DNA from 2 places in the Streptomyces sp. 11x1 genome. Region 1 is predicted to be linked to the other one. Evidence: riboswitches for the same ligand, from Rfam matches in the RefSeq annotation. Region 1 holds a riboswitch; the other holds the start of a gene.

Region 1 (7,054 bases):
CGATGTCGAGGTCCAGAAGCTCGCCGCCGCCCTCGGCGCCGACCTGAACAGCCCGGAGGGCGGCACGGTCTTCTGGAAGGCCCTCTCGACGGCCTCCGAGAAACTCGACGTCGACCTCAACCCCCGCTACGGCAGCTGGGGCGTCGACAAGGCCTCCGGCCGCGTCGGCCTCCTGGAGGCCAAGACCCCGTGGCTGAAGGAAGTCACGGGAGCGGGGTCGCAGGAGTCGGCGTAGCGCTGGGCGAAACCGGTGCTTCGGGGGCCGTCGGTGGCGTGGGTTACGTTCGTGGGGTGAACGCACACCGCCCCGACGGCGACCCCGCCCCCACGGCCCCCGAGACGTCGTCCCCCGACCCCGGCCGAGTCGTCCTGCTCACCACCAGCCACCGGGTGGCGCCCGGCCTGCTGTCCTGGCCCGCGTGGCAGGCACTGCACGGGGCGGACCGCGTCCTCTGCGCGGACGAGGCGCACCCGCAGCTCCCCTATCTGCGCGAGGCCGGCGTCACGGTCGAGCGGGCGACCCCGACGGCCGAGGAACTGGTCGACGCCTGCGCCGGCGGCCGCACCGTGGTCGTGGTGGCCACCGCCGAGGGCGAACCCCGCCTCACCGACGGCCTCGCCCGCCTCGCCGGCTCGGGCCGCCTCACGATGCCGTCCCTGGAGCTGCTCCCCGCCTCCTACGACCTCCCCGGCGCGCGCCTGCTCGACCTCGTCCAGGTCATGGACCGCATCCGGGCCGAATGCCCCTGGTCCTCGCAGCAGACCCACAAGGGCCTCGCCAAGTACGGCATCGAGGAGGCGTACGAACTCGTCGAGGCCATCGAGGAGGGTGATCGCGAGGAGCTCCGCGAGGAGCTGGGCGATGTCCTCCTCCAGGTCGTCTTCCACGCCCGTATCGCCGAGGACGACCCCGACGCCCCCTTCTCCATCGACGACGTCGCCGCCGGCATCATCACCAAGCTCATCCACCGCCACCCCCATGTCTTCGGCGACGCCACGGCCACCACCCCGGAGGAGGTCAAGGCGCACTGGCTGCGCACGAAGGCGATAGAGAAACGCCGGGAGTCCGTGACCGACGGCATCCCCCTGGGCCAGCCCGGCCTCGCCCTCGCCGCCAAGCTCGCCTCCCGCGTCCGCACCGCCGGCCTCGCCGTCCCGCCGCCCCAGGGCCACGGCATCGGCTACGAACTCCTCACCCTCGCCGCCCGAGCCGAGGCCGAGGGAATCGACCCCGAAGCGGCCCTGCGGGCAGCGTCCCGCGCCTACCGCGACGCGATCCGAACCGCGGAGGGCCTGGACACGGACTGACATGCCCCGGAGCGACGAAACTCCCGACCTGCTGTGGGACGAGGTGAAGGAGAACTTCGACCCCGAACTGATGGGCGCCTTACCGGACCTGCACGTCCCGAACACCTCGGCACGGCACTGGCAGGCGCTCCTCGATCTCGTCGCACACAGGGGCTGGCAGCACGAGTACCTGGAAGGCACCGCGCCCCTGGCCGTGCCGAGCGCCGCCCGCGCACTCGCGCGACCGCCCGGCGCCGAATGCCCCCAGCTGAGGGTGTGGCCGACGGAGGGCATACTCGCGATCTTCCGATTCCTCTCGGACGAGCAGATCGACTTCGACGTGGACCTGCGGGAGATCCAGGGCCAGGACCGGCTCGACGCGTTCTGTGGGTTTCTGTGTGACCTCGGCCGCCACCTCGGCAAGCCGGTCGTGATGTGCCCGGAGGGGGCGTACGACCACCCGGTGCTCGGGTTCGACCCCGCGCTTGACCGCGTCCGCGTGCTGGGTGACTGAGGCCCCTCGACCCCCGCGGGGCGCGCGGACGACAAGACCCTGGCCGGGAGGGAGGTCGCCCGGGGCGCCCGCTACCGTCGACGGGTGACCGAGCAGCCCGTACCCAACCCCACCGGCACTCCCGCGGCGCCCCCCGCGCCCGACCTGTTCACCTGGGAGTTCGCCACCGATCCCTACCCGGCGTACGCCTGGCTCCGGGAGCACGCGCCGGTCCACCGGACCCGGCTGCCCAGCGGTGTGGAGGCCTGGCTGGTCACCCGCTACACCGACGCCAAGCAGGCCCTCGCCGACGCGCGCCTGTCGAAGAACCCCGCGCACCACGCCGAGCCCGCCCACGCCAAGGGGAAGACCGGCATCCCCGGTGAGCGCAAGGCCGAGCTGATGACCCATCTGCTCAACATCGATCCGCCGGACCACACGCGGCTCCGCCGCCTCGTCTCCAAGGCGTTCACACCCCGCCGCGTCGCCGAATTCGCCCCGCGGGTCCAGGAGATGACCGACCAGCTCATCGACCGCTTCGCGGAGACGGGCGAAGCCGACCTCATCCACGACTTCGCCTTCCCCCTGCCCATCCACGCCATCTGCGACCTGCTCGGCGTCCCCCGCGAGGACCAGGACGACTTCCGGGACTGGGCGGGCATGATGATCCGGCACGGCGGCGGCCCGAGGGGCGGTGTCGCGCGCTCGGTCAAGAAGATGCGCGGCTATCTCGCCGACCTCATCCACCGAAAGCGGGAAGCCCTCACCGCGCACCCCGCCCCCGGCGAGGACCTCATCTCCGGCCTCATCCGCGCCTCCGACCACGGCGAGCACCTCACCGAGAACGAGGCCGCGGCGATGGCGTTCATCCTGCTCTTCGCCGGCTTCGAGACGACCGTCAACCTCATCGGCAACGGCACCTACGCCCTGCTCACCCACCCCGAGCAGCGCTCCCGCCTCCAGACCTCCCTCGCCGCGGGGGAGACCGCGCTGCTCGAGACCGGCGTCGAGGAACTCCTGCGCTACGACGGCCCCGTGGAACTCGCCACCTGGCGCTTCGCGACCCACCCCCTCACCGTCGGCGGGCAGGACATCGCCCCGGGCGACCCCGTCCTCGTCGTCCTCGCGGCCGCCGACCGCGACCCGGCCCGCTTCGAGGACCCCGACACCCTCGACCTCTCCCGCCGTGACAACCAGCACCTCGGTTACGGCCACGGCATCCACTACTGTCTCGGCGCCCCCCTCGCCCGCCTCGAAGGCCAGACCGCGCTGGCGACGCTCCTCACCCGTCTCCCCGACCTTCGACTCGCGGTGGATTCAGCCGATTTGAGATGGCGAGGAGGGCTCATCATGCGGGGATTGCGCACGCTTCCGGTGCAATTCGCCCCGCAGGGGCGGTTCGTGGGTGGCGCGTGAACGGTACGTAGTAGTACCCGGGCAGCCCGTAGCCCTATCGCATTCCATGGCGAAAAGTGACACTCGCTCAACTCTGTGATCTCCACGTGATCTGCGCTGCATTAACTTGTGACAACTGATCGACTGCGGCTACGTTCACACGTCAGTGCGAAGGGGTCATCACACCCTTCACACCGGTCACTGCTGTCGTGTGAAAGGCAACCGCATGCTCTCCGGGAACGGTCGTCACCGTCGCCCCCGTCAGGCGCCCGCCCTCCTCGTCGCGGCCGGAGTGACCGGCTCGGCCATCGCGATCCCCCTGCTCGGCGCCACCGGCGCGAGCGCGGCCAGCGGAACCACCTGGGATCAGGTGGCGGAGTGCGAGAGTGGTGGCTCCTGGAGCGCCGACACCGGGAACGGGCGCTACGGCGGCCTCCAGCTCACTCAGGCGAACTGGGAGAAGTACGGCGGCCTCGACTACGCGACCAGCGCCGACCAGGCCAGCCGTTCGCAGCAGATAGCCGTCGCCGAGAAGGTGCTCGCCGACCAGGGCGTCGATGTCTGGGCCACGTGCGGTCTGCTGCACAACCTCGGCGGCGACTCCGGTTCGGCCGACGTGGACACGGGCGTCGCGGACGACTCGGCGAAGTCGGGTGATTCCTCCGAGTCTTCCAATTCCACCGATTCATCCGACTCATCCGACTCATCCGACTCATCCGATTCTTCGGATTCTTCGGATTCGTCAGGTTCGTCCACTTCGGCCGGGAAGGCCGACGGCTCCGACTCGGCCGGCTCGACCTCCGGCGGCGCCGACGGTTCTGCCAGGGCCGAGGCCGGCACGGACGACTCTGCGAACTCCGAGGGTGCAAAATCGGGCAAGTCGTCACAGGGTGAGAGCTCTTCGGCCGATGAGAGCGAGGCCGGCACCGGCCGCCACCGCGGCGCCAGCGCCGACGAGAGTGCCTCCGCCGACGCGGAGGCCGCCACGGACGCGGCCGCGGGCTCCCGTGCCGCCGACCCCGCCCCCTCCGGCCGTCACGCCTCCCGTGGCGGCGACACGGCGCGGGCGGCCGCGGACGGCGCGTACACGGTCCGTGCGGGCGACAGTCTGACGCGGATCGCCGACTCGCTGGACCTGGCCGGCGGGTGGCGCGGGCTGTACGCCGAGAACGAGGGCACGGTCGGAACTGACCCGGACCTCATCCTTCCCGGTCAGACCCTCGAAGTCGGTGCCGAAACGGGCGAAAAGTAGCGAGAGTTCGGGTCACCGTTCGCCCCTGAATGCCCGTTTTGATCTCCGTGGGAGATGAATCACAGATCCCCTGATCGTCTTTGAAATTCGGGCAATCACCTGTTTACGGTCGTGACCGCTCGCCACAGCGGGCCCCTGCGGTCGGTACGCCGAATCCTGCCAACGGCCGCAAGGAACAGTCGTCGCGTCAAGCGCCGTAGGCAGGAGCGGGGGACCCAAGGTAAGTGCCGGGTCCGGTGGTTGCGGCCCTTCGGGGCGTACGTCCGGAACCGGCTAGGGGTGAAGCCGTGCCACGTGAGCCGAGAGGCGAGCGGGCGCGGCCGGGCAACTCAACCGGCCCGAACCCGACAGCTCACCTCGCAGGCGTCGGTGAGGGGATCTCTCCATGCTGTTTTCCAGCAAGGGCAAGCACCGCCGTCCGTCCAAGGCCGCTCGTGCCGTCGCCGTCGCCGGTGTCACCGGCGCCGCCGCCATCGCCGCCCCGCTGATGGCCGCCGGCAGCGCCTCCGCCGCCACCGCCTCCGAGTGGGACGCCGTCGCCCAGTGCGAGTCCGGCGGCAACTGGTCCATCAACACCGGCAACGGTTACTACGGCGGCCTGCAGTTCGCGGCCTCCACCTGGGCCGGCTACGGCGGTACGCAGTACGCCTCCACCGCCGACCAGGCGACCAAGGCCCAGCAGATCGCGATCGCCGAGAAGGTCCTCGCGGGCCAGGGCAAGGGTGCCTGGCCGGTCTGCGGCAAGGGCCTGTCCAGCGCCTCGTACGACGGCGCCGCCGCCTCCTCGAACTCCGGTTCCTCGCAGAAGAGCACCCAGGAGAGCAGCAAGAAGAGCACCGAGGACACCCGCGCCTCCCGTTCCTCCGAGCGCGCCACCGTCGAGACCCCGACCGGCAAGAAGGTCAAGAAGGGTGACGGCGAGTACAAGGTCGTCACCGGCGACACCCTCAGCGCCATCGCCGAGAAGAAGAACGTCAAGGGTGGCTGGGAGAAGCTCTTCGAGCTGAACAAGGACATCATCGACGATGCCGACTTCATCTACCCGGGCCAGCAGCTCCACCTGAGCTGACCCCCGGCGTAGGCGACGGCCACCGCACGCCTGCCGCCCCCACGGTCGCCCCTACGGCCGGGCAGGCGGGGCGGGTTCGGCCGGGCCGAGAAATCGGGCCGCTTCCCGGCTGAACCACAGCCCGCTCACATCCGTGTCCTCCATAGTGAAGACCTCGTGAGGGCCGTCCCCCCGTCCCCACGGGCTCCCCGCTCCGGTGCGCATTCCCCCGTACGCACCGGGGCGGGGTTTTTTCATGCGCGCGGCTCCTCCGGACCCTTCCCGTTCACTTTCTCGCCCACCCCCCTTTGTTCCGGGCGGAAACAATAGGTACCGTCTGTCTGTCCACGGGACGGTCGGTCGGCTGCCGACGCGCCCGGGGCGGTTAGGCTCTAGTCGCAAGGCCCGCGGGCCCCGCACTTCCGCGTCACATCCCATGAAGGAGATGCTCGTGCCGTCCATCGACGTCGTCGTAGCCCGGGAAATCCTCGACTCGCGAGGCAACCCCACCGTCGAGGTCGAGGTCGGCCTCGACGACGGCAGCACCGGTCGTGCCGCCGTTCCGTCCGGCGCCTCCACCGGTGCCTTCGAAGCCATCGAGCTCCGCGACGGCGACCCCAACCGCTACCTCGGCAAGGGCGTCGAGAAGGCCGTCCTCGCCGTGATCGAGCAGATCGGCCCGGAGCTCGTCGGCTACGACGCCACCGAGCAGCGCCTGATCGACCAGGCGATGTTCGACCTGGACGCCACCGACAACAAGGGCTCCCTCGGCGCCAACGCCATCCTCGGCGTCTCCCTCGCCGTCGCCCACGCCGCCTCCGAGGCCAGCGACCTGCCGCTCTTCCGCTACCTGGGCGGCCCGAACGCGCACCTGCTGCCCGTTCCGATGATGAACATCCTGAACGGCGGCTCGCACGCCGACTCCAACGTGGACATCCAGGAGTTCATGATCGCCCCCATTGGCGCGGAGTCCTTCTCCGAGGCCCTGCGTTGGGGCGCCGAGGTCTACCACACCCTCAAGAAGGTGCTGAAGACCAAGGGCCTGTCCACCGGCCTCGGCGACGAGGGCGGCTTCGCCCCGAACCTGGAGTCCAACCGCGCCGCCCTGGACCTCATCCTCGAGGCCATCAAGGAGGCCGGCTACACCCCCGGCGAGCAGATCGCCCTGGCGCTCGACGTCGCCGCCTCCGAGTTCTACAAGGACGGCGTCTACACCTTCGAGGGCAAGGAGCGCTCCGCCGCCGAGATGACCGAGTACTACGCCGACCTCGTCGCGTCGTACCCGCTCGTCTCCATCGAGGACCCGCTGTTCGAGGACGACTGGGCCGGCTGGAAGACCATCACCGACAAGCTGGGCGACAAGGTCCAGATCGTCGGCGACGACCTCTTCGTCACCAACCCCGAGCGCCTCGCCCGCGGTATCGAGGAGGGCTCCGCCAACGCCCTGCTGGTCAAGGTCAACCAGATCGGTTCGCTGACCGAGACCCTGGACGCCGTCGAGCTGGCCCAGCGCAACGGCTTCAAGTGCATGATGTCCCACCGCTCCGGCGAGACCGAGGACGTCACCATCGCCGACCTC
Region 2 (7,054 bases), 3.6 Mb from region 1:
CGGAACTCCGAGCGGCGCCGGACGACCTCGAAACGGTGGTCGAGGTAGACCTCCAGCAGCTCCTTCAGTCCCAGGGTGAGGGGCTGGCCGTCGACCAGGGCCACGTTGTTGATGCCGAAGGACTCCTCCATCGGCGTGAGCTTGTACAGCTGCTCCAGGACGGCCTCCGGCACGAAGCCGTTCTTGATCTCGATGACGAGACGCAGACCGTGGGCGCGGTCGGTGAGGTCCTTGACATCGGCGATGCCCTGCAGCTTCTTCGCGCCGACCAGATCCTTGATCTTGGCGATCACCTTCTCCGGGCCGACGGTGAACGGCAGTTCGGTGACGATCAGGCCCTTGCGGCGTGCCGTGACGTTGTCCACCGTCACCGTGGCACGGATCTTGAAGGTGCCGCGGCCCGTCGCGTACGCGTCCTTGATGCCGGAGAGGCCGACGATCCGGCCGCCGGTGGGCAGGTCCGGGCCCGGGACGTGCTTCATCAGCGTGTCCAGGTCGGCGTTCGGGTACCGGATGAGGTGGCGGGCGGCCGCGATGACCTCGCCCAGGTTGTGCGGCGGCATGTTGGTGGCCATACCGACGGCGATCCCGGACGCGCCGTTGACCAGCAGGTTCGGGAAGGCGGCCGGCAGCGCCACCGGCTCCTGCTCCTGGCCGTCGTAGTTGGGCGCGAAGTCGACCGTGTTCTCCTCGATCGACTCCGTCATCAGGCTCGTCGCGTCGGCCATCCGGCACTCGGTGTACCGCATGGCGGCCGGCGGGTCGTCGTTGCCCAGGGAGCCGAAGTTCCCGTGGCCGTCGACCAGGGGGAGCCGCATGGAGAAGGGCTGGGCGAGGCGCACCAGGGCGTCGTAGATCGAGGAGTCGCCGTGCGGGTGCAACTTACCCATGACCTCGCCGACGACGCGGGCGCACTTCACATAGCCGCGGTCGGGGCGCAGGCCCATCTCGTTCATCTGGTAGACGATCCGGCGGTGCACCGGCTTCAGGCCGTCGCGGGCGTCGGGCAGGGCTCGGGAGTAGATGACCGAGTACGCGTACTCCAGGAAGGAGCCCTGCATCTCGTCGACGACGTCGATGTCGAGGATCCGCTCCTCGAACGCGTCGTCGGGCGGCGGGGTCTTCGTGCTGCGGCGGGCCATCGCTGCCGGCTCCTCTTTTTCTGGTCGCTCACCTACGGGGCGCTCACGTCTCCAGCTCACTCTCACCGAGAGGTGAACGGGATCTGACGCGCACCATTGTGGACTGCCGCACTGACAAGCCCGACACGACCCGGCGCCGACCGCCGGGCACGCCCTCCCGAGCCGCCGCGTCAACAGCGTGCGCCGACTTTAACCAGTGACCGTCGTCCGCAACCCCCGTCTCGCTCTCGGCGTACCGGCCCCGGGAACTTCTCCAGGCGTCCGCGCGCTTGCATACAGTGGCAGGACCGGCAGGAAAACAGCGGATTCCGCGACGATTCCACGACGGACAGACCACGGATTCCGCGACCACAGCACAGCGATCGAAGGGACGTACCGCCCATGGGTCACACGGCCACAGCCGAGGCCGGCTCCGAAGGCCTGACAGTGAGGGAGCACCGCCTGGACAACGGCCTGCGTGTGGTGCTCTCCGAGGACCACCTGACCCCGGTCGCCGCGGTGTGCCTCTGGTACGACGTCGGATCGCGCCACGAGGTCGCGGGCCGCACGGGCCTCGCCCACCTCTTCGAGCACCTGATGTTCCAGGGCTCCGGCCAGGTCAAGGACAACGGCCACTTCGAGCTGGTCCAGGGCGCGGGCGGTTCGCTGAACGGCACCACCAGCTGGGAGCGCACCAACTACTTCGAGACCATGCCCACCCACCAGCTGGAGCTCGCGCTGTGGCTGGAGGCCGACCGCATGGGCAGCCTGCTGCTCGCGCTCGACCAGAAGAACCTGGACAACCAGCGGGCCGTCGTCAAGAACGAGCGCCGCCAGCGGTACGACAACGTGCCCTACGGCACCGCCTTCGAGAAGATCTTCCGCCTGGCCTACCCCGAGGGCCACCCCTACCGGCACACGCCGATCGGTTCGATGGAGGACCTGGAGGCGGCCAGCCTGGAGGACGCCCAGCAGTTCTTCCGGACCTACTACGCGCCCAACAACGCGGTCCTGTCGGTCGTCGGCGACATCGACCCCGAGCAGACGCTCGCGTGGATCGAGAAGTACTTCGGCTCCATCCCGTCCTACGACGGCAAGCCCGCGCCCCGTGACGGCGCGCTGCCCGACGTCATGGGCGAGCAGCAGCGCGAGGTGGTCGAGGAGAACGTGCCCGCGCGCGCGTTGATGGCCGCCTACCGGCTGCCGGAGGACGGCACGCGCGCGTGCGACGCGGCAGACCTGGCCCTCACCATCCTCGGCGGCGGAGAGTCCTCCCGCCTCTACAACCGGCTCGTACGCCGTGACCGTACGGCCGTGACGGCGGGCTTCGGGCTGCTGCGGCTGGCCGGAGCGCCCTCCATGGCGTGGATGGACGTGAAGACCTCCGGCGACGTCGAGGTGCCCGTCATCGAGGCGGCCGTCGATGAGGAGCTCGCCCGGTTCGCGGCCGAGGGCCCCACGGCCGAGGAGATGGAGCGCGCCCAGGCCCAGTTGGAGCGCGAGTGGCTGGACCGGCTCGGCACGGTCGCGGGCCGCGCCGACGAACTGTGCCGCTACGCGGTCCTGTTCGGCGACCCGAAGCTCGCCCTGACGGCCGTCGACCGGGTCCTGGAGGTGACGGCCGACGAGGTCCAGGAGATCGCCAAGGCCCGCCTGAGGCCCGACAACCGCGCGGTGCTCGTCTACGAGCCCGTCGCGGGCGACGAGGGAGCCGAAGAGGAGACCGCCGCGGCCGAGGCCGCCGAAACCACCGACGAGACCGAGGAGTCGGCGAAGTGACCGAGCTCGCGACCATGGACTTCCACCCGCAGCCCCAGGCCGGCGAGGCCAGGCCCTGGGCGTTCCCGGCGCCCGAACGCGGCACACTGGACAACGGCATGACCGTGCTGCGCTGCCACCGCCCCGGCCAGCAGGTCGTCGCCGTGGAGGTGCTCCTCGACGCTCCCCTGGACGCCGAGCCCGCCGGCATCGAGGGCGTCGCCACCATCATGACCAGGGCCTTCTCCGAGGGCACCGACAAGCACACGGCCGAGGAGTTCGCCGCCGAGCTGGAGCGGTGCGGCGCCACTCTGGACTCGCACGCCGACCACCCCGGTGTACGGCTGTCCCTCGAAGTGCCGGTGTCGCGGCTGGAGAAGGCCCTCGGCCTGCTCGCCGACGCCCTGCGGGCCCCCGCGTTCGAGGACGCCGAGATCGAGCGGCTGGTGGCCAACCGGCTCGACGAGATCCCGCACGAGACGGCCAACCCGGGCCGGCGGGCCGCCAAGGAGCTCTCCAAGCAGCTGTTCCCGGCCACCTCCCGGATGTCACGGCCCCGCCAGGGCACCGAGGAGACCGTCGAGGGCATCGACTCCGCGGCCGTACGCGCCTTCTACGAGCGCCACGTGCGCCCCGCGACGGCCACCGCCGTGGTCGTCGGCGACCTCACGGGCGTCGACCTCGACGCTCTGTTCGCCGACACCCTGGGCGCCTGGACCGGCTCCCCGGGTGCGCCGCGACCCGTGCCGTCGGTGACCGCCGACGACACCGGGCGCGTGATCATCGTGGACCGCCCCGGTTCCGTGCAGACCCAGTTGCTCATCGGCCGCGTGGGCGCCGACCGGCACGACCGCGTGTGGCCGGCGCAGGTGCTCGGCACCTACTGCCTCGGCGGCACCCTCACCTCCCGCCTGGACCGCGTCCTGCGCGAGGAGAAGGGCTACACCTACGGCGTGCGGGCGTTCGGCCAGGTGCTGCGGGCCGCGCCCGACGGTTCGGGCATCGCGATGCTCGCCATCAGCGGCTCCGTCGACACCCCCAACACCGGTCCGGCGCTCGACGACCTGTGGACGGTGCTGCGCACCCTCGCCGCCGAGGGCCTGACCGACGCCGAGCGCGACGTCGCCGTGCAGAACCTCGTCGGGGTGGCCCCCCTCAAGTTCGAGACGGCCGCGGCCGTGGCGAGCACGCTGGCCGACCAGGTCGAGCAGTACCTGCCGGACGACTACCAGTCGACGCTGTACCGCCAACTCGCCGCCACCGGCACCGTGGAGGCCACCGCGGCGGCCGTGAGCGCCTTCCCGGTGGACCGTCTGGTGACCGTCCTCGTCGGGGACGCCGCGCAGATCGAGGAGCCCGTCAGGGCCCTCGGAATCGGCGAAGTCACCGTCGTCCCGGCCGAGTAGAGGGCGACCGGACGGACGCGTGTCAGTGGGGCCCTGGTGACGGAAGAGTCACCAGGGCCCCTGTTTGTCCGTATTGATGGCGGAGGTTGTGTGTCTGCCCTGTGGCGTAGTTAACAAATCCTGTGATCCGTTTGTTATTTCGAAGACGGCCCACTTAGCGTCGGTCCGGCTGTTCGTCAGAAGTTCGCCGCAGCCGCGGCACCGGACAGTCATCGCCGAGTCCCCGCGTGGCGCGAGCCAGGGGAGCCGGGGACCCATCACAGTCCCTGGGGTGAATCGGGTGCCCTTCGCGGAGCGACGCGAAACGAGGGGTGGCCGTAGGAGACCTTCCTGCTCCGAACCCGTCAGCTAACCCGGTAGGCGAGAAGGAAGGAAAGGACCAGCTACTTCATGGCGTTCACCCGCGCCCCCGGGAAGCACCGCCGTCCCAGCCGTGTGCAGCGCACGACCACGAGGAACGTGGGCGTGGCCGCTCTCACCACCACCGGCGTCTTCGGCACCCTGGCCGGCCCCGCGCTCGCCGCGGAGGAGCCCGCCGTCGAACAGACCGGCCTGAACCAGATCATCACCCTCGGCGACACGGTCGCCGACCAGGTCGACGCGCAGGCGGCTGCCCAGGAGCAGGCCGCCGAGGTGGCCGCGGTCAAGAAGAAGGCGCAGGAGGAGGCCAGGAAGGCCGCCGCCGAGAAGGCCGAGCAGGAGCGTGCCGCCGCCAAGGAGCGCGAGGAGATCAAGGCCCGTGCCGCCCGCGCGGCCGAGCGTGAGCGCCTCAACCGCTACGTCGCGCCCATCAGCGGCTCCTACATCTCCACCGGCTACAAGACCGGCGGTGCCGTCTGGTCCTCCGGCAGCCACACCGGTGTCGACTTCCATGCCGCGTCCGGTACGGCCGTCCTCGCGGTCGGCTCCGGCACCGTCGTCGAGGCGGGCTGGGGCGGTGCTTACGGCAACAACATCGTCATCAAGATGAACGACGGCACCTACACCCAGTACGGCCACCTGTCGTCCATCGGCGTCTCCGTCGGCCAGACGGTCACCCCCGGCCAGCAGATAGGCCTCTCCGGGGCGACCGGCAACGTCACCGGGGCGCATCTGCACTTCGAGGCCCGGACGACGGCCGAGTACGGCTCGGACATGGACCCCGCCGCGTACCTGCGTTCGCACGGTGTGAACGTCTGACGCGTCCCCGACGCTTCCCTGGAGGCCCCGGCTCATCGAGCCGGGGCTTTCCTCGTTCATGCATACCCGCTGTGTGACGTAGCTCCTGTCCAAAAAATATCCTTGGATTCCGGTCCGCCATCGGAAATTCCCGCTCGCTGCAATAGAGTCGCTGGAACACACGTCAATCATCGACGTTTCACGGGGATTAAGGCGGAGGTCGGTCATGCGTATTCCGGCGCACTCGGTATGCACGGCGATCCGTGATGACATCGTCGCGGGTGTCTACGAGCGCGGCAGCCGGCTCACCGAGGAACTGCTCGCCCGCCGGTACGGCGTCAGCCGGGTGCCCGTGCGCGAGGCCCTGCGCACGCTGGAGGCCGAGGGGTTCGTGGTGACCCGTCGGCACGCGGGCGCGTGCGTCGCCGAGCCGACCGAGCAGGAGGCGGCCGACCTGCTGGAGATGCGCATGCTGCTGGAGCCCCTGGGGGCCGCCCGCGCAGCGCAGCGCCGTACGGAGGCGCACCTCAAGGTGTTGCGCGGCCTGGTCAGGCTGGGCCAGGAGCGGGCCAGGAGGGGCAACAGCGAGGATCTGCGCTCCCTGGGCGGCTGGTTCCACGAGACGCTCGCACAGGCGTCCGGCAGCCCCGCCCTGACCTCGACACTCGCCCAGCTGCGGCACAAGATCGCCTGGATGTACGCGGTCGAGGCGCCGTCCGACCCCGTGGAGTCCTGGGCGGAGCACGGCGGCATCGTGGACGCGGTCGCGCGCGGCGACAGCGACCGGGCCCGGACGATCACGTCCCTGCACACCGAGCGGGCCACCGCCGCGCACCGGCTCCGATTTCCGGCCGGGGCCGGCGGGACGGAGCGCCCGGAGCGTGTGAGGACTTCGCAACACCCCGTAAACACGCCGAGCCTGCGGCATTAACACGCACGCCGTATACAAAGAGGGAAGAATTCCGAGGGGCATTATTTCTGCTGCCCGCGGTCCGGAAAGAAGAGGTAAATACGAAGGGCCCGCCCGATAGATCGGACGAGCCCTTCGATGTGTGCGGGAGCGGCCTTTCAGGCCTTTCCGCTTCGGTTGCCCGGTCGCTCAGACCGTCTCGGGGAGTTCTTCGAGCCCCTCGGCGACGAGCTTGGCCAGACGGTCGAGCGCGACGTCCGCGCCCTCGGCGTCGGAGGCGAGCACGATCTCCTCGCCGCCCTGGGCGCCGAGGCCCAGGACCGCGAGCATGGAGGCCGCGTTGACGGGGTTGCCGTCGGCCTTGGCGATCGTCACGGGGATACCGGAGGCCGTGGTGGCCCGGACGAAGATGGATGCGGGTCGGGCGTGGAGGCCCTCGGCCCAGCCGACGTTGACGCGGCGCTCAGCCATGTGATGCTGCCCTTCAGGTGTCTCGGGTGCTGCAGAGAGGTCTAGACCGGGTTGTCTAGACCAGTTTCCCATATGGGGCGACGTACCGGAACGGGCCCACGGCCTGACCACGAACCGGCTGTCGCGCTTGTGTTGTTCTTCTGTCGTGCCACCCCAGACTGCCTCGCGCCGTTGTCGGACGCGAGCCGTACTCTGGGGCCCATGCAGACCTCGTCGGACCGGCACGAGTA

The links. A riboswitch is a leader RNA that binds a small molecule or an ion and turns the genes downstream of it on or off. The one in region 1 is predicted to bind cyclic di-AMP.
Region 2: another riboswitch for cyclic di-AMP. It lies ahead of P8T65_RS11770 (M23 family metallopeptidase); the one in region 1 lies ahead of P8T65_RS27855 (transglycosylase family protein).

What each region holds. Positions count from the first base shown of each region.
Region 1 covers NZ_CP122458.1:6,325,633-6,332,686, forward strand. Annotated here, with positions in the region: gene P8T65_RS27830 (SurA N-terminal domain-containing protein) at 1-235, shown strand, start outside; gene P8T65_RS27835 (nucleoside triphosphate pyrophosphohydrolase) at 292-1,308, shown strand; gene P8T65_RS27840 (hypothetical protein) at 1,310-1,801, shown strand; gene P8T65_RS27845 (cytochrome P450) at 1,886-3,196, shown strand; gene P8T65_RS27850 (transglycosylase family protein) at 3,402-4,427, shown strand; cyclic di-AMP (ydaO/yuaA leader) riboswitch at 4,610-4,808, shown strand; gene P8T65_RS27855 (transglycosylase family protein) at 4,813-5,496, shown strand; gene eno (phosphopyruvate hydratase) at 5,921-7,054, shown strand, end outside.
Region 2 covers NZ_CP122458.1:2,692,599-2,699,652, reverse strand. Annotated here, with positions in the region: gene P8T65_RS11785 (DNA topoisomerase IV subunit A) at 1-1,142, opposite strand, end outside; gene P8T65_RS11780 (pitrilysin family protein) at 1,524-2,900, shown strand; gene P8T65_RS11775 (pitrilysin family protein) at 2,897-4,285, shown strand; cyclic di-AMP (ydaO/yuaA leader) riboswitch at 4,489-4,662, shown strand; gene P8T65_RS11770 (M23 family metallopeptidase) at 4,676-5,464, shown strand; gene P8T65_RS11765 (GntR family transcriptional regulator) at 5,670-6,374, shown strand; gene P8T65_RS11760 (HPr family phosphocarrier protein) at 6,543-6,824, opposite strand; gene P8T65_RS11755 (GNAT family N-acetyltransferase) at 7,026-7,054, shown strand, end outside.